Regions from separate parts of the Actinomadura decatromicini genome, predicted to be linked through region 1. Evidence: riboswitches for the same ligand, from Rfam matches in the RefSeq annotation. Region 1 holds a riboswitch; each other region holds the start of a gene.
What was found. Region 1 has a riboswitch for cyclic di-AMP ahead of FXF68_RS23870 (NlpC/P60 family protein). Riboswitches for the same ligand answer to the same signal wherever they lie in the genome.
Positions count from the first base shown of each region.

Region 2: it holds a riboswitch for cyclic di-AMP, as region 1 does, so the genes downstream of both, FXF68_RS05545 (glycoside hydrolase family 25 protein) here and FXF68_RS23870 (NlpC/P60 family protein) in region 1, are expected to answer to the same signal.
Region 3: it holds a riboswitch for cyclic di-AMP, as region 1 does, so the genes downstream of both, FXF68_RS12050 (C40 family peptidase) here and FXF68_RS23870 (NlpC/P60 family protein) in region 1, are expected to answer to the same signal.
Region 4: it holds a riboswitch for cyclic di-AMP, as region 1 does, so the genes downstream of both, FXF68_RS24435 (C40 family peptidase) here and FXF68_RS23870 (NlpC/P60 family protein) in region 1, are expected to answer to the same signal.

Region 1 is NZ_VSRQ01000005.1:246,678-250,878, forward strand. It holds gene FXF68_RS23865 (hypothetical protein) at 1-1,357, opposite strand, end outside; gene FXF68_RS23870 (NlpC/P60 family protein) at 1,531-2,253, opposite strand; cyclic di-AMP (ydaO/yuaA leader) riboswitch at 2,260-2,402, opposite strand; gene FXF68_RS23875 (DUF6962 family protein) at 2,678-3,343, opposite strand; gene FXF68_RS23880 (Fur family transcriptional regulator) at 3,423-3,845, shown strand; gene katG (catalase/peroxidase HPI) at 3,892-4,201, shown strand, end outside.
Region 2 is NZ_VSRQ01000001.1:1,358,430-1,362,630, forward strand. It holds gene FXF68_RS05540 (aminoglycoside phosphotransferase family protein) at 97-981, shown strand; gene FXF68_RS05545 (glycoside hydrolase family 25 protein) at 990-1,739, opposite strand; cyclic di-AMP (ydaO/yuaA leader) riboswitch at 1,793-1,932, opposite strand; gene FXF68_RS05550 (response regulator) at 2,253-2,888, opposite strand; gene FXF68_RS05555 (sensor histidine kinase) at 2,885-4,045, opposite strand; gene FXF68_RS05560 (flavodoxin family protein) at 4,056-4,201, opposite strand, start outside.
Region 3 is NZ_VSRQ01000002.1:925,217-929,417, forward strand. It holds gene FXF68_RS12040 (LacI family DNA-binding transcriptional regulator) at 1-56, opposite strand, end outside; gene FXF68_RS12045 (transcriptional regulator) at 549-779, shown strand; gene FXF68_RS12050 (C40 family peptidase) at 1,088-2,095, opposite strand; cyclic di-AMP (ydaO/yuaA leader) riboswitch at 2,151-2,349, opposite strand; gene FXF68_RS12055 (amino-acid N-acetyltransferase) at 2,552-3,073, shown strand; gene FXF68_RS44435 (RDD family protein) at 3,078-3,902, shown strand; gene FXF68_RS43810 (RDD family protein) at 3,909-4,201, shown strand, end outside.
Region 4 is NZ_VSRQ01000005.1:369,028-373,228, forward strand. It holds gene FXF68_RS24430 (SDR family NAD(P)-dependent oxidoreductase) at 1-529, shown strand, start outside; gene FXF68_RS24435 (C40 family peptidase) at 526-1,569, opposite strand; cyclic di-AMP (ydaO/yuaA leader) riboswitch at 1,576-1,726, opposite strand; gene FXF68_RS24440 (M56 family metallopeptidase) at 1,817-2,791, opposite strand; gene FXF68_RS24445 (BlaI/MecI/CopY family transcriptional regulator) at 2,796-3,176, opposite strand; gene FXF68_RS24450 (DUF4396 domain-containing protein) at 3,235-3,759, opposite strand; gene FXF68_RS24455 (MFS transporter) at 3,800-4,201, opposite strand, start outside.

The DNA of each region.
Region 1 (4,201 bases):
CGCCCTCGTAGTAGTTCAGGTGCGGGTCGCCGATGATGAACGAGTCCGGATAGGCCGAGCCCTTCGGCCATGCGTGCTCGGTGGTGTACGTCCCGGCGGGCCCCTTGTGGACGAGCCGCCGGTCGAACCGCCCGTCGTACTCCTCGGGCGTCTGGTTGTAATGCCAGATCGGACGCCCGTTCTCCACGAAGTCGTGGTGGACGCGCAGCGTCGCCTGCCCGATGTGCCGGAACGGCCCGCTCATTTCGAGCGTGTACCCGGTGCGGTCCCGTTCCACGGCGAACCGGTAGGCGGCCTTCGGCAGCAGTTCCGGCCGGATCTCGGCGCTGGTGAGATGTCCCTCGAACCGGTCGCCGGGCCCGTACGGCTTGTCCATCGAGACGTTTCCGCACCTGGTCTTGATGTAGTACTCGTTGCTGACGTTGTTGTTCGCCGTCTCGCGGAACAGGTCGCCGCGCGGGAACAGCGCGTTCACGCCGTTGAAGGTCCCGTCGAAGGTGCGGTAGATCCGGCCGGTCTTCGGGTCGCAGGTGCCGGCGTTCTTCCAGCGCGCGTCGTCGCTGTAGTAGCCGTCCATGATCACCTTGCGGCGGAAGTGGATGCCCGGGTTGCCGTGCGGCGCGGGGGTCGCGTAGTCGAGGACCGTCAGGTAGTAGAAGCCGTTCTCGCGCGTCACGTCCGGGTAGTCGCAGCGCTTCTTGCCGGGCAGCGCGCCTTGGAACGTCCAGGGATAGCGGGTCTTGCACGGCTCCTTCGTATAGCCGTTGTGGCGGCCGTCGTAGTCGAACGTGCCGTTCCGTTTCCCGCCGAAGTCGATGCCGCGCAGCGTCATCTCCACGCGGTAGTGGCGGGGGAGCGGGCGGGTGGGGCGGATGAGGACGCCCGCGTCCCAGCTCGGCTCCGAGATCCGCCCGACCTTGCGGCCGTCCGGCAGGGTCTTCGTCGACAGCCCGGGACGCGAGTCGGGACGGCCGTCGCGGTCCTTGTCGACGGCGGCGACCTCGGCGGTCAGCCACCCGTTCCGGCCGAACGCGACGCGCTTGCGGAACACGTTCAGCGTCGCGAGCTCCCGCGCGAACAGCGGCCCGCTGATCTTCTTCCAGGCTTCGCCGTCGTCGTCGAACGCGTCCACGTTCCACGGGCTGCGCGGACCCTGCGGGTCGAGGCGCCACGGCGCCCCGTCGACGCGCAGCGGGCGGTCGAAGCCCTCCTGATCGACCAGCCTCCAGCCGTTCCGGGCGGGCTCGGACGGCGTCCTCCCGGTGGCCGTCCCGGTGGCCGCCGCGGGCCAGGCGGCCCCGGCCGCCACGGCGGCCGTGCCCGCGACCACGGCGGTGATCTTCCAGCATCTCCCCATGTCAGCGGACTCTAGGAGGGCCGTGCCGGGGTGCAAGGCGACCGCTGGCGTCCGGCCGGAACTTGCCCGTCCCTTGGCCGACTCGGGGTGGGCGGGGCATGGAAAGGCGCCATGGAAAGGGCCCGGCCGGGGGTCGTCCCGGGCCGGGCCCTCGTCATAGGGGCGCGGTCGCGTCAGAGGTTCTTCGGACGGTACGCCTTGTACTCGCTGCCCGCGTTCAGGCCGTAGTCGCGCGTCCGGTAGTCGGTGCCGTACCGGCCGCGCTGCTCGTACGCCCAGTAGGACGTGTGGTCGTCGTTCGCCCACTTCTCGAAGATGACGACGTGCCGGGTGGTGTTGGTGCCCTGGGCGTCCATCACGAGGTCGCCCTTCTTCAGCTCGGACATCGTGATGCGCTCGGTGTAGCGCGACGACGTCAGGCCGACGGTGTTCGGGCCGGGCTTCGCGAGCCCGAGCGTCATGGCGACGTATCCCGAACAGTCGGTGCGGTAGCCCTGGTAGCTGTTGGTCTGGCTGTAGCGGACGCGCTCGTCGGTGCCGGGGCGCCACGACTTCGCCAGCTCGATGACCCTGTCCCGCTTGGACTTCGAGTCGGTGGTCCTGCTTTCGGACGCCCTGCTCTCGGACGTCGTGGAATCGGACTTCTTCCGGTCCGCCTTCCCGCGGTGGGAGGACGTGCGGCCCGGCTCGCCGCCGTCCGCCTTGCCGCCGGGGACGGTCGCCACCGCGGCGGCCGACTGCGCGGACTCGGAGTCGAACACCCCAGCCTGCGCGGTTCCCGCGATCACGCCGAAGGCGGCGAGACCGACGACCGCGCCCATGATGCGGGGCGTCGTGTTCAGAGTGTCACGGAATTTGTGCAGGGGGTTACGGTTCTTGCCGTGCTTGCCGTTCAAGGGGGCTCCTTCTTCCAATTCGCCTGCCGGGTTAGCTGACGGGTTCGGACGTGGAAGTCGCCCTACGGCCTGCGGACAGGCCGACTCACCCCAGTGCGAGGATGTGGGTCCCCGGCTCCGCGCGAAGGCGGACTCGGCGATGCCGCTGCGATCCACCGGGGCGCGATGGGGCCCCTACGCGGGACCCGGTGTCCCGCGTGCGAAAGAGCGGCGTTTGAGTTGTGGCCCGATGCGACCGGCCCGCCTCGGGGGCCGTGCCGGATGGGGCTCGCGTGTCCGGTGGGACACGAGGGCCAAGAGCGCCTGGAGGGCGCCTTGAGAGCGACAAGCTAACGCAAAGCCTCAAAAGAAGGCAAACTACGACAAAATCTTTATCGACCCAGTTCAACTGGGTCGCGGCCTGGGACGCCGGCCGGGCCGGGCGTCAGCGGGCGGACGGTACGTCCGGCAGGCCGGGCACCCGGCGCGCCTCGCGCCCCTCCGTACGCGGCGCGCTGACCGCGAGATAGAGCAGCGCCATCCCGGCGATCTGGGCGAGGTGGTAGACCGACGTCGGGTCCAGGCCGACGCGGCCGGTGACGTCCGGGTCGATCGCCTTCGCCGCCGCCGCGGCGCCGCTCGCCGCCAGCGCGGCGATCATCGGCCCGGCCATCGGATGGCGCCGGACGGCGGCCCGCCCCCACAGCGCGAGGATGCAGACCATCGTCAGGCTCTCGCAGGCCAGCAGCGCGGTGACGCCCGCGTGCCCGGTGACCGCGAGGACGGCGTACGCGCCGATCCCGATCGAGCGCAGCAGCCAGAACGTCCGGCCGTGGCGGGGGCCGAGCACCTCGGCGACCGTCCCGGCCAGCAGGTAGGACACCGCGACGACGACCATCGCGCTGATCACGGCCCAGCTCGGCCCGTCCAGCGCGGCCGAGTACTTCACGAACCCGTGGTGGACGAACCCGGCGAGCGCCGCCGCACCCGCCCACCAGAACGACGTGCGCCAGTGCCGGTGCGCGCCGGTGCGCCCCAGCCGCGCCGCCAGCGCGACGGTGACCAGGCCGAGCGCGAGATCGGTGAGGGCCGGCGCCGGTTCGGCAAGCATGCCTGCACGGTACCCGGCGTTCCACGGCGAGTTCGCGCGAAATCTTGACTCATTCAAGAAAATGGTCCAGCCTGTCTGCGTGACCACGATCTCGGAGTACGAGCGGCTCCTTCGCGGGGCGGCTCTGCGGGTGACCCGTCCGCGGGTGGCGGTACTGAGAGCGGTCCACGCCCACCCGCACGCGGACACGGACTCGATCATCGGCGCCGTCCGGCACGACCTGCCGAAGGTGTCCCACCAGGCCGTCTACGACTCGCTGCACGCGCTGACGGCGGCGGGGCTGGTACGGCGGATCCAGCCGTCCGGCCACGTGGCCCGGTACGAGTCGCGGGTCGGGGACAACCACCACCACGTCGTCTGCCGGTCCTGCGGCGCCATCGCCGACGCCGACTGCGCCGTCGGCGAGGCGCCGTGCCTCACCGCGTCCGACGACAGCGGCTACGCGATCGACGAGGCCGAGGTCATCTACTGGGGCCTGTGCCCCACCTGCTCCGCAACCTAGAGAGTTCCTGCATCCACCCCCGCAGTGCCCTGGGAGGGAACCACACATGTCAGAGAACAAGGAAACAATCGCCTACGACACGAACGCGGCAGGCGAGGGCGGCTGCCCGGTCGCGCACACGCGCGCCCCGCATCCGACCCAGGGCGGCGGCAACCGCGGCTGGTGGCCGGACCGGCTCAACCTGAAGATCCTCGCGAAGAACACCGCCGTGACGAACCCGCTCGGCGCGGACTTCGACTACCGGGCGGCGTTCCAGACGCTGGACCTGCCCGCCGTGAAGCGCGACATCGCGGAGGCGCTCACCACCTCGCAGGACTGGTGGCCCGCCGACTTCGGCAACTACGGCCCGTTCATCA
Region 2 (4,201 bases), on a different contig from region 1:
GTCGGGTGGTTCGCGCCGGACGCCGTGCCGTTCGCGCTCGCCGGTAGTCGGTTGACGGATTCGGCGTCGCGGCGATCTCCTCGTCGCGTGGCCAAGATGCATGACGATGAGGTGGACATCGATGCGGATCTCGTCGAGCGCCTGATCCGCGGGCAGTTTCCCGAGTGGGCCGATCTCCCCGTGAGAAGGCTGGATTCGGGTGGGACCGTCAATGCGATTTACCGGCTCGGCGGAACGCTGACGGTGAGGCTTCCCCTCACGGCCGGAGGGGTCAAGGCGCTGCGGTGGGAGCGGCGGTGGCTGGACCGGCTCGCGCCCGCGCTGCCCGTCGCGATCCCCTCCCTGGTCGCGGAGGGACGGCCCGCCGGCGGGTATCCGTTCGCCTGGTCGGTCCACCGGTGGATCCCCGGGGAGACCCCGGTCGAGGGCCGTCTCACCGAGGCCGAACCGCTGGCGCGCGACCTGGCGGCGTTCGTCACGGCGCTGCGGCGGGTCGGCGCCGCCGGCGCGCCGACCGCCCATCGCGGCGGCCCGCTGGCGGACCTCGACGCCGCCACGCGCGACGCGATCGAGGACCTGCGCCGCACCGACGAGCCCTTCGACGCCGACGCCGCCCTCGCGACCTGGGAGGCCGCGCTCGCCGCCCCACCGTGGAGCGACGCCCCGCAGTGGGTGCACGCCGACCTCATGCCCAGCAACCTGCTCGTCGCGCGGGGCAGGCTCACGGCCGTCCTGGACTTCTCGACCGGCGGGGTCGGCGACCCCGCCTGCGACCTGATCCCCGCGTGGAACCTGCTCCCCGCCCCGGCGAGGCGGGTCTTCCGCGACGAGGTCGGCCTGGACGACGCCGCCTGGACGCGCGGGCGCGGCCGAGCGCTGTCGATGGCCCTCATCCAGCTCCCCTACTACCGGGCCACCAATCACGTCATCTCGGCCAACGCCCGCCACGTCATCCGCGAGACCTGCGCGGGAATTCCGTAGGACGCCGGTCAGCCGGAACTCCGCGCCGAAGGGTCGTAGCCGAGTTGCCGGAGCCCGTCCGCGGAAAGCCGGGACACGTTGTGGTCGTGGTCGGTGGACGCATACTGATGAATGGCCCACTGCTTCCACGGCGTAGGGGCGGCGACCCGTCCGCGCGCCTTTCCGTAATGCGCGACCCACAGCGGATATAGGCCGAGGCCCTTGCCGTATTCCTTCGCGAACGACCACGAACTGTAGAAGAGCGGCTTGACGCCGGTCTTCTGCTGAACGCGCTCCAGCCAGCGCTTGGCCCAGTCGTTCACTTCGCTCTTGGAGCGGCCGTCCGTGGTCTCCAGGTCGAGGACGAGCAGGTCGCCCGAACGCAGTCCGGCGGACGTCACCGTCTTGAGGTAGTGGTCGGCCTCCCGCACCGGGTCGTTGCCGGGACGGCCGTAATGGTAGGCGCCCCTGACCAGCCCGTTCTCCTGGATCTCCGCCCAGTTGCGGTCGAAGGTCGAGTCCTTGTGCTCGACGCCCTCGGTGGCCTTGACGATGCCGAACGAGAGCTTCTTCTGGCTCCAGTCGAACCCCTTGTCGTGATGCGAGACGTCCACCCCGTAAGGGCGGGACGCCGGGGCCGTCACCTTCTTCTCGGTCCGCGTCATCGGCGCTGCGGCGGCCTCGGCGGGTCGCTCCGCCTCGGGCGCGCTCGCCGTTCCCGCGGTCACGGCCAGCGGGACGGCGACGCCCCCGGCGATCACCAGGACCATCAGCAGCATTCTGCCCCGCCTACGCTTTCCGATCATTTTCCGGATGCCCGTTCGCACTGGCGTCCACCTCTCCTTTTCCGCCTGCCGGGTTAGCTGACGGGTTCGGGCCAGGAGACGGCCCTACCGCTGGCGGCCAGCGGATTCACCCCGGAGGAACCTGGGTCCCCGGCTCCCCTTTCGGGGGATTCGGCGTCCGGCCGGACTTCGACCGGTGCAGCGGAGAATAGGCAGCGGAAAACGGCGACGGCAACTCGGAACGGCAAATAGATTATGCGTGCGGCGCGGCCTGCCCTCCCGAATTCCCCGGCGGGACAAGGGCTTTCGACGGGTCGTTCTCAGGCGGCGGGTCCGGCGAAATCAACCGATCGGTTGACGCGGGCGTCAACCGGACGGCGCGGCACGTCCCGCCGATCGTCCGATGGGAGCCGGACGTCGCGCGGCGACCGTGGAGGAGGAAGCGTGTGAGGAGGAAGAAGGCGCCGTCACGCGTCGCCATCGAGCCCGCGGACCCGCCGGGCCGTCTCAGCCGGGGAGGCGGATGAGGCGCCGCTCGACGGCCGCGGCGACGGCGGCCGTGCGGGTGCCGACGCCGAGCTTGGCGAAGATGTGCACCAGGTGCGTCTTGACGGTGGCCTCGCTGATCAGCAGGCGGCGCGCGATCCGCTGGTTGGACAGGCCCTCGGCCAGCAGTTCGAGGATCTCGATCTCCCGTGGGCTGAGCGCGGGCGCGGGTTCGCGCAGCCGGTCCGCGAGGCGGGTCGCGACCTCCGGCGACAGCGCCGTCTCGCCGCGCGCGGCCGTGCGGATGCCCTGGAACAGCTCGTCCGGCGGGCCCGCCTTGAGCAGGTAGCCCGCCGCGCCGACCGCGATCGCGCGGGAGACGTCGGCGTCGGAGTCGTAGGTGGTGAGGACGAGGACGCGCGGCGGGTCCGGCAGCGCGAGGATCCGCCGGGTCGCCTCGACGCCGTCGATCCCCCCGCCGAGCTGGAGGTCCATCAGGACGACGTCGGTCGGCACGAGCCCCACCCGCCGGACCGCCTCCTCACCGTCCGCCGCCTCCGCGACCACCTCGATGTCCGGCTCTCCGCCGAACAGGGCGCGCAGCCCGGCCCGCACGACGGGGTGGTCGTCCACGATCGTCACCCGGACCACGCTCATCCTCGCTCCTCCGGGCTCGACGGCCGTGCCGCGCGGCGCGGGGCCGTCGCGGCGACGACGGTTCCGGCGCCCGGAGCGCTCTCGACCGCGAGGGCGCCGCCGACTTCGGCCATCCGGTCCCGCATGGCCCGGAGCCCGTATCCGCGTCCGGGGGCGGACGCGACGGCGGCGGGGTCGAAGCCGGAGCCGTCGTCGGCCACGTCCAGGGACACGGCGTCGTCCAGGTAGGTCAGCGTGAGCGTCACCGCCGTCGCGGCGGCGTGCTCGCGCGCGTTGGCGACGGCTCCCTGCGCGACGCGGAGCAGCGCCGCCTGCACCTGGACGTCCACGGGGTACTCGTCCCCCGCCGTCCGGAACCGTACCCGCGGGTCTCCGGCCTCCGCGTCGGCCAGCTCCGCGAGCGCGGCGGGCAGGGACCCGGACGCCAGCGCGGGCGGGGCCAGCGCCCGGACGAAATGGCGCGCCTCGTCGAGGTTCGCGGCGGCGACGTCGGCGGCCCGGCGCAGCTGGCTGCGGGCCGCCTCCGGCGCGGCGTCCCACTGCCGGTCGGCCGCCTGGAGCAGGATCCCGAGGCTGGTGAGGCCCTGCGCGAGCGTGTCGTGGATCTCGCGGGCCAGCCGCTCGCGCTCCGCCAGCACCCCGGCCGCCCGCTGCGTGTCGGCCAGCTCGCCGCGGGTGCGGACCAGGTCGTCGACGAGCCGCTGCAACTCCAGGAGGATCACGGCCGCCATCCCGGCGACCGCGATCGGGGCGAGCACGAGGCTCGGGTCGAACGGGTCGGTCAGGTAGACGGCCGCGAAGATCACCGCGCCGGTGATCACCACGACGGCGGCGACGGCGGCGCGCGGCGACAGCAGCCGCAGCGCGGCGAAGAACAGCGGGACGGCGCACCAGGCGAAGCTCGGCGCGGCGGCGACCAGGGCGAGCCAGCACACGAGCACGGCGGCGAGCCAGCCGAGGCGGCCCCGGCGGCCGAGCGCGTCCCAGCGGACGGCGCCCAGCGCGTAGCCGGCGCCGAGGACCCCGCTCAGCGCGAGCAGCGCGGGCGTCGCACCGTCCAGCCCGTGCCTGACCGCCAGCCGGGACGCCGACGCGGCGAGCAGCAGGAAGAACCCCGCGTGCATCGCCAGCCGGATGCGCCGCTCCGCCCTGGTCACCCGGGCAGGGTCAGGACGGCGGGGCCGGGATCGGGTTCGCGGCGAGCGCCGAGGCGGCGGCGACCAGGTTGGCGGCCATCGCGCGTCCGGTGCTGTGCGACCAGTCGTGGCCCTCCTCGGTCTCCAGGTAGCTCGGGCCCGGTCCGGGGCCGCGGT
Region 3 (4,201 bases), on a different contig from region 1:
GTCCCAACTGAGACCCCAGCTCGCCTCGCGACTTCACGAATACTGGTCTGCGGCAACTCGCTCCTCGTCCCGTCCAGGGCGTGTTTTCCCAGGTAGTGGAGTTTTGCACAGCGTGCGGACGAATACTCGACCACGCATAGTGACGATTCGCGCACACAGTGCACTGAACCAGCGCTTGACGGGCCGGATCCGGCCGCCTAGCGTTCCGAGCCGAAGCGTAGCTTGAAACGATTCATGATCTTCGTCCGCGGCGAGATCAGGCGAGTCCGACGAGAAAGGACGGGTGCGGATGGCTGGCGATCTCATCCCGTCTCCCTCAGACGACCAACGAGTGAATCGTCACCCGGAGTTCCCCCGAACGAGCCCGCAATCGGCCATGCGGCCACCTCCGGCCAAGCGCGCCAGACAGCAAAGGAACCCGATGATCTGAGTCCGGAGGGCTCCGGACCCGGCAACCCAACGCGCGTACAGAGATCGAGAACCAACCCGTGCCTGTGCAGCGGACGGCTGCATCCCCGCGGTCATCACCACGGACGAGGGAGGACGGAGTGGAACAGGCCACACTCGCACGTCGTGGCACCGACGATTTCGGGCTGAGCGAGGAGGAGATCCGGCTGCTCGCCCAGATCGCCAGCGGTGTCACCGCCGATGTGGCGGCACGCAAGCTGGAATTGAGCGCACGGACCTTGCGGCGCCGGTTGCGGACGATCTGCGACCGCCTGGAGGTCAACACCCCTATCGAGGCCGTTGTGTGGGCGGCCCGGAGGCAGCTCATCTAGCGGCGGCCCAGGACGCCCGCCTGGGGACGGCGGGCGTCGGCAGGAAGCAAGGCGGCGAGCCCAGACGAATTCCGTCCGACCCCGCAGCGGCGGCGTCGACGTCCTGACAGGTAGGTCCCTGCAGGAGGCGTCGCCGCGGACGGTGTTCAAAAGCCCGCCCGCGGAGTTCACAGGCGTGCCCATCGCGCTCATACGGGCATGCCTTCCCCCACAGGCAAGCCGAACCCTTCAAGCATGCTTTGGACGCACATCCATTGGCCCATGCGGAAACGCACTCGTGACGTGTGGTCCTCAGAGCCCGAGACGAATCAGGCCACTCGGACGCCGCCGGCGAAGGGGCGTCCGGACATCGAGGCTATTTTCACGACGTCGCCGGTGTGCGGCGCGTGCAGCATCTTGCCTCCCCCGACGTAGATCCCCATGTGGTGGAGGTCGGAGTAGAAGAAGACGAGGTCGCCCGGTTGCAGTTCACTGCGTGACACATGGGTGCCCGCGTTCCACTGGCTGCCCGTGTAGTGCGGCAGGTTGATGCCGACCTGCTTGTAGGCCCACATCGTCAAACCGGAGCAGTCGAAGGACGTCGGACCCGCGGCGCCCCACACGTACGGGCGGCCTATCTTGCCCATCGCGTAGCGCAGCGCCTGAGCGGCCTTCCCCGTGCCGATGACGGGGAGGCTGGCGAGCTGGGACGGATCCCGGTCGACGAGCTTCCCGCGCACCTTCTCGTAGGTGTCGGTGACCTTCTTGCGCTGCGAGTCGAGTTCCGTGCGCAGTTGCTTCACCTGCTGGGCGCGCGCCTCGGCGGCCTTGCGCGCGCGCTGGGCGGCCTGCATCGCCTGCATCAGACCCAGCACTTTCGTGCTGTCCTGCTTGGCGAAGTAGTTCAGGGTGGCGGCCTGGTCGAGGACGGCCTGCGGGTCCTGGGAGGCGACGAACGAAACGGCGGGGTCGGAACCGCCCTGCATGTAGCTGGTCGCGGCCAGCGCGCCGACCTTCTCCCGGATGCCCTGGAGCGACTTCTCCTGCCGCTCCGCGTTCTCCGTGGCGACCTTGGCGGCGCGCTGCGACTGGGCCAGCTTCACCTTGAGCCCGTTGTACTGCTCGGTGAGCCGCTCCAGGTCGTCGGCGAGCTTGAGCGCCTTGGCCCGGAGCTCCTTCGTGGACGGCTCGGGGTCGGCGTGGGCGACGGCGATCGTGTGCGGGCTGATCGCGTGCGGCGCCGCCGAGAGGGCCACCAGCGCGCCGGCCAGCACGGCCGCCCGGCCGCGGAACCGGCCCGCGCGGCGGGACGGCGGCGCGGCGCCGGAAGGCGTCACGGAGCGGGAACGCGCAGATCGTTGAAAGGAAGCAGGGCGCGACGGCTCCACTGAGATCTCCTCTCCTCGTCCGCCTACCGAGTTAGCTGACGGGTTAGGGCCGGAGCAGCCCGTCCGCGGGCACGCGCGGATCGGACCACGCGGCTGCGGATTCACCCCTCACGGGCCGAGGGTGCTCCCCCGAACACTCCGGAAGTGGGTCCCCGGCTCCTCGGGGCGCTGGTTGCGGCCCGGGGACTCGGCGGTTCGGCCTTCGTCCAGCGAACGGCCGACATCAGCGATGGACACTAACGGAACACGCTTCGGATGCCAACCAGAACCCGTGAAATCGCAGGTCGCGCCGCCGTTTCGCGACGGAGTCCGGCGTGTGCGAGCCGGGTGGGCGCGCACCGGGAGCCTGCGGAGCGCAGGTCAGGAGGCCGGTGAAGTGCCCGCATTCGATAATCTCGCCTGATTGTGGAGGTCGTGATCCGGCGTGCCCGTACCGCCGATGTCCAGGAGATACGCAGGCTGGTCGATCTGTATGCCGGCTCGGGACGACGCATGCTGAAGAAGTCCACCGTGAAGCTGTACGAGGACGTCCAGGAGTTCTGGGTGGCGGAGGACGTCCAGGGCGGCGCGCCGGGACGGGTGGTCGGCTGCGGGGCCCTGCACGTCATGTGGGAGGACCTCGCCGAGGTCCGCTCGGTCGCCGTCGACGGGGCCTATGGCGGACGCGGCATCGGCCACCGAATCGTCACCCGTCTTCTGGAGACGGCACGGGAACTGGGCGTGCGGAGGCTGTTCTGTCTTACCTTCGAGGTGGACTTCTTCGCCCGGCACGGTTTCGAGAAACTCCTGGGGACCCCGGTGTCGCCAGAGGTGTACGAGGAGCTTCTCCGTTCCTACGACGAAGGCGTTGCGGAGTTCTTGGACCTTGATCGGGTCAAGCCCAATACGTTGGGCAACACCCGGATGTTGCTTCGCCTGGAGGATTGACCCGATGAGCGATTCCCGCGACCGTGGCGGGCCGTACCAGCCGCCGCAGGGGCAGGGGTCCTATGGCCCCCCGCCTCCGTACCAAGGTCCTCAAGGGCAACAGCCTCAGCAACAGCGGCAACCCCAGCAGCAATGGCAACAACCTCCTCAGACCCAGCAGCAATGGCAACAGCCCCAGCAACAGGGTTGGGGACAGCAGCCTCCGTACGACGAGTCGTACGGTGCGTCCCACGACCAGTACGGGGGCGGCTCCTACGGGGACGACCTGGCGCTCGCTCCGATCCTGCGGCGCGCGGGCGCCCGGATCATCGACAACGCTCTCGTGGCGGTCTTCGGGTTCGCCCTCGTCCTCCCCATCACGATCGGTGTGCTCGGGCTGGACAAGCCAGGCAGCAAGACGGAGGACGACGGGGGGATATGGAACTGGCCCATCATCTTCACCCTCTTCTGTGTCCTGTCGGTGCTGCCGTTCCTCTATGAGGCCGTCCAGTTGTCCATGTCAGGGCGGACGCTGGGGAAGCGTGTGATGGGGCTCGGGATCGTCCAGTCCCCTGGGGGACAGCCACTCACCACCACCCAGGCCGTCTGGCGCGCTGGGATCGTGCATGTGGGCTACCAGCTCGGTGTCTTCTTCTTCCTCGTCGTAGCGGTGATGGTGTGGGACTACGCCGCCTACGGGATGCTGCTGGTCTGGGCGGGTGCGCTGATGGCCTACCTGTGGGCGATCTGGGACCAGCCCCTGCACCAGGCCCTCCATGACCGCTTCGCCGGCACCCTCGTCATCGACGAGCGGGCCGGATACGACGAATACGACGAGTACACGGAATAGGGCCCCATGGAGGCACCCCTCGCCGAACCGGGGCAGCGCCTCCTGGCGCGCATCATCGACACGCTCGTCGTCGGCCTGCCCGTCATCATCGTCGTCCGCGAACTGGTGTCCGGGCACACCGTGGACATCGTCGCCCCACCCGTGGTGGCGGGATGCACGCTCCTCTACGAGGCGATCCAGTTGGCCCTCTGGGGGCGGACGATCGGGAAGCGCCTCGCCGGTATAGAAGTCGTCATCGACCCCACGGGCCCTTCCCTATCCGCAAGGACGCTCAGGGGCGAGGCAGGCGAGGCCGTGCC
Region 4 (4,201 bases), 120 kb from region 1:
CGTGACGCGGGCGTTCCTGCCGATGCTGAGGTCCGGCCGGGGACGGGTCGTCAACCTGACCGCCGCCACCGCGCGGGTGGCGGGCCCGTTCTTCGGCCCGGTCTCGGCGAGCAAGGCGGCGCTCGCCTCGATGTCGGACGCCCTGCGCCTGGAGCTGGCGCACTGGGGCGTCCGCGTCGTCGTGGTCGAACCAGGGCTCACGGACACCGCGATCTTCGCCAAGGCCGCCGCCGCCACCGAGGCGACGGCCGCCGGGCTGCCGCCCGAGCGGGTCGCGATGTACCGGGGGCAGCTCGACGCGGTCAACGCCTCGATGGCGCGGGCGAAGGCGGCGCCGCCGTCGGTCGTCGCGGCGGCCGTCGTCCGCGCGCTGACCGCGGGCAGGCCGAGGCCCCGCTACACCGTCGGACCGGACACGCGGCTGCTCGGCCTGCTCGCCCGCCTCCCGTTGCGGACGCGCGACCGGCTGCTGTCCCGGGCCCTCGGCCTGCACAAGGTCACCCCGGTGAAGGGCGAGCGACCGAGTTAGGCCACCCGGACGCCGCCCGCGAACGGCCGGCCGGCGATCGGGGCGATCTTCACGACGTCGCCGGTCTGCGGCGCGTGCACCATGTCCCCGTTGCCGATGTAGAGGCCCATGTGGTGCAGGTCGCTGTAGAAGAACACCAGGTCGCCGGGCTTGAGCTGGCTCTGCGAGACGCGGGTTCCGGCGGTGAACTGGGCACCGGTGTAGTGGGGGAGGCTGATGCCGACCTGGGCGTAGGCGTAGAGCGTCAGCCCGGAGCAGTCGAAGCCCTTGATGTTGGCGCCCTGCGCGGTGCCGTAGGTCGGCCCGGACGCGCTGCCCCCGCCCCACGAGTACGGGACGCCGCGCTGGCTCAGCGCCGCCGCGACCGCGGCCATGGCCTTCGCCGAAGCACCGCCGGGAGCGACGTTCACGGCCGGACCCGCGCCCGTGCGCGCCCCCGGCCCCACCCCCAGTTTCGCTTCGACCTTCTTCAGCCTGGCCTGCAGGTCCTTGCGCTTCTTCCTCGCTTCCTCGGTGAGTTCGCGGACCTGCTTGGCCCGCGCCTCGGCCGACTTCCGGGCGCGCTCCGCCGCCTGCATCATCTGGAGGAGCTGGGCGATGCGGGCGCCGTCCTGGCGGGCGAAGTAGTTGAGGGTGGCCGACTGGTCCAGCACGGCCTGCGGGTCGCCGGACGAGGCGAACGCGACCGCCGGGTCCGCCGGACCGTTCTTGTAGCTGTCGGCGGCGAGCTGGACGATCCGCGCCCGCGCCTCGTCCAGCGCCTTCTTCTGCCGCGCCGCGTTGCCCTCGGCGACCCTGGCGGCGCGCTGCGCCTGCTGGAGCCGGACCCGCAGCCCGTTGTACTGCTCGCTGAGCTTTTCCGCGTCGTCGGCGAGCTTCTTCTGCTGGGCGGTCAGCTCCTTGCGGGTCGGCTTCGGCTCGGCGACCGCCGCCGGGGGAGCCGCGAGGCTCACGGCGAGGGCGATGGACGCCGTCCACGCCGTGCCCGCGGCGATCCTTCGGCGGGCAGACGTTCCGGAATCGGCAGCGCGACGCTGCATGCGGTGGTGTCCTCTCCTGTACCGCCTACCGGGTGAGCTGCCGGGTTCGGGCCGGAGTCGCCCTACCGCTCACGGGAGCGGATTCACCCCAGGTGGAGAAACGGTTCCCCGGTTCCGCGGGCCGCGCGGGGCCCGCGAGATTCGGCACGGCCGCCACCGTCCCCGGCGGGGACGCGCCGCGACGGCCTCCGACGCAGCGTAGGAGATAACGACCTCATCTCGCCACCCAAGCGGCAGATCCGACAATTCAGCAGAGGTGGGTCAGCTCGGTGATCGTCGCGGCGGCGACGGCCAGCGGGGCGGCGACGGCGAGCGCGGCGAAGGCGGACGCGGCGAAGGCGGACGCGGCCGCCCGCCCGGCCCGGCGCGGCCCGCCCGTCCCCGCGCTCTCCAGCCGCAGCACCCGCTCCGCCAGCGCCCCGGCGTCCGGGCTCGCGGCGCCGAGCGCCCCGGCCACCCCGGACGCCACCCCGGACGCCACCCCGGGCGCCGCCGCGAGCCGCCGCAGCGCGCCGACGAGCGTCCGTCCTCCGCAGGCCCGTGCCGCCGCGTCGTCGGCGGCCATCTCCAGCAGCAGCGGAAGGGTCCGCTTCGCCCGCCGGATGGTGGGCGGCCAGGGCAGGACGGCGTGCGCCAGGTCGAGCATGAGCAGCAGCGCGTGGTGCCGCTGCCGCAGGTGGGCCCGCTCGTGGACGAGGACCGCGTCGAACTCCTCCGGCGTGAGGGCGTCCCGCGTCCCGGTGCTGACCACGATCGCGCGCCGCCGGTCGGGCAGCGAGTAGGCCACCGGGACCGGATGGTCGAGGACGAGGACGTCGCCGTGCCGCTCGTCCTCCCGCGCGACGAGCCGGAGCATCTCGCGGTGCCGCCGCCGGTGCCGCACCGCGCGCCGCAGCCGGGGCAGGCCGCGCGCGACCCGGAACCCGCACGCCGCGAGCAGGACCAGGGTCGCGCCCGCCGCCGTGGCGATCGCCTTCCCGCCGTGGTGCGGCAGGCAGTCGCGCAGCCATTCCAGCAGGCCGTGGCCGGGCGCGGGCGGCGACAGCAGCGCCGCCGCGACGACCCCGGCGCAGGCGATGAAGGTGCCGGTCACGGCCCCGACCCAGCAGGCGACGGCGGTCCCCGGATGCGCGGCGGGCCGTCCCAGCCGGTCGAGCACCGGCCCCGCCGCGCAGCCGAGCAGCACGGCGGTGGCGATCAGCCCGAGGACGAGGTAGACCACGCCGTCATTCCCCTTCGGCGCCGGAGGCGCGGCGGCGCAGGGCGTCCAGCAGGTGGCGCGCGTCCTCCGGCGGGACGCTCTCGGCGAACCGGGTGAGGATGCTCCCGTGGTCGGCGGACTCGGTGAGCGCGTCGAGCATCAACTCGACCGCGTACTCCTCCCGGGCGCGGGTCGGCGAATAGCGGAAGGCCAGCCCGTCCCGCGTGCGCCGCAGCAGCCCCTTCTGGGCCAGCCGCTCGGCCACGGTCTGGACGGTGTTGTACGCGAGCGTCCTGTCGGCGTTCTCGTTCAGTTCCGCCAGCAGTTCGCGGACCCGCAGCGGGCCGGGCGCCTCCCACAGCACGTCCATGATGGAGCGCTCAAGCGATCCACCCAGTCCTGCCATGCGAGACACCTCCGTTCCCCACATTGTGCCGGAGAACCCGGCGCCGCCTTGGAAGCCGTCAGTGGTGGTACTGGTGGACGACCGCGTGCCCCTTCCCCTTGCCGATCATCCAGCGGTTCACCGGGGTCGTGAGGACGAACGCGACGACGAACGCGATGGCAAGCGCGCCCCAGAACGTCGCGTCCGCCAGCCCCGCGTGCATGGCGCCGGGGATCAGCACCATGGTCGCGTTGTCCAGCACCTCCATGATCGCGATCGACACCGTGTCGGCGGCCAGCGCGACCTTGAACGCCGCCCGCAACGAAAGCCCGGCCTTCAGCACTCCGCGCATGGTCAGCGCGTAGCCGAACACGAACGCGAGGATCACGGCGAGGACGATCGTGGCCGCGTTCGACCAGCCGAACGCCGTCCCGATGACCATGCCGAGCACCTCGCCGATCGCGCATCCGGTGAGGCAGTGCAACGTCGCCTGCGCGGCCATCGTCCAGGAGACCGCCCCGGCATGCCCGTGATCGTCGTGCGCGTGGTGGTCGTGCCCGTGCGTGCCGCTCTGGTGCGACTCGTGCCCGTTGTGCGTGGTCATCCATACTCTCCAGCCGCTTGTCCGACTCGGGAAGTATGCCCTACACGTTGTAGGAGGTCGGACGTCCGGGGGTCAGTGCGGCCGCGGCGGCCGCTGTGACGGCGGCGACGATCGCGGCGAGGACGAACCCGTCCGTGAAGCCGTCGAGCGTGTCGCCGACGAGGCTGGCGGCGGCGACGCTGGAGATGACGGCGGCCCCGATGGACGCGCCGAACTCGTGGAACGTGCTGACGATGCCGGACGCGATGCCGGACTCGTGCGGGGCGACCCGACCCAGCGCGGTCGCGGACGCGACGACGAACATCGCGCCGGTCCCGGCGCCCGCGATCGCCGTCCCGGCCACGACGGTCGCCGGGTGCATCGACAGGGCGGGGAGCGCCATCCCGGCGGCGGCGACGAGCGGCCCGACGACGGCGAGCGGGCGCGCGCCCGTCCGGGCGAT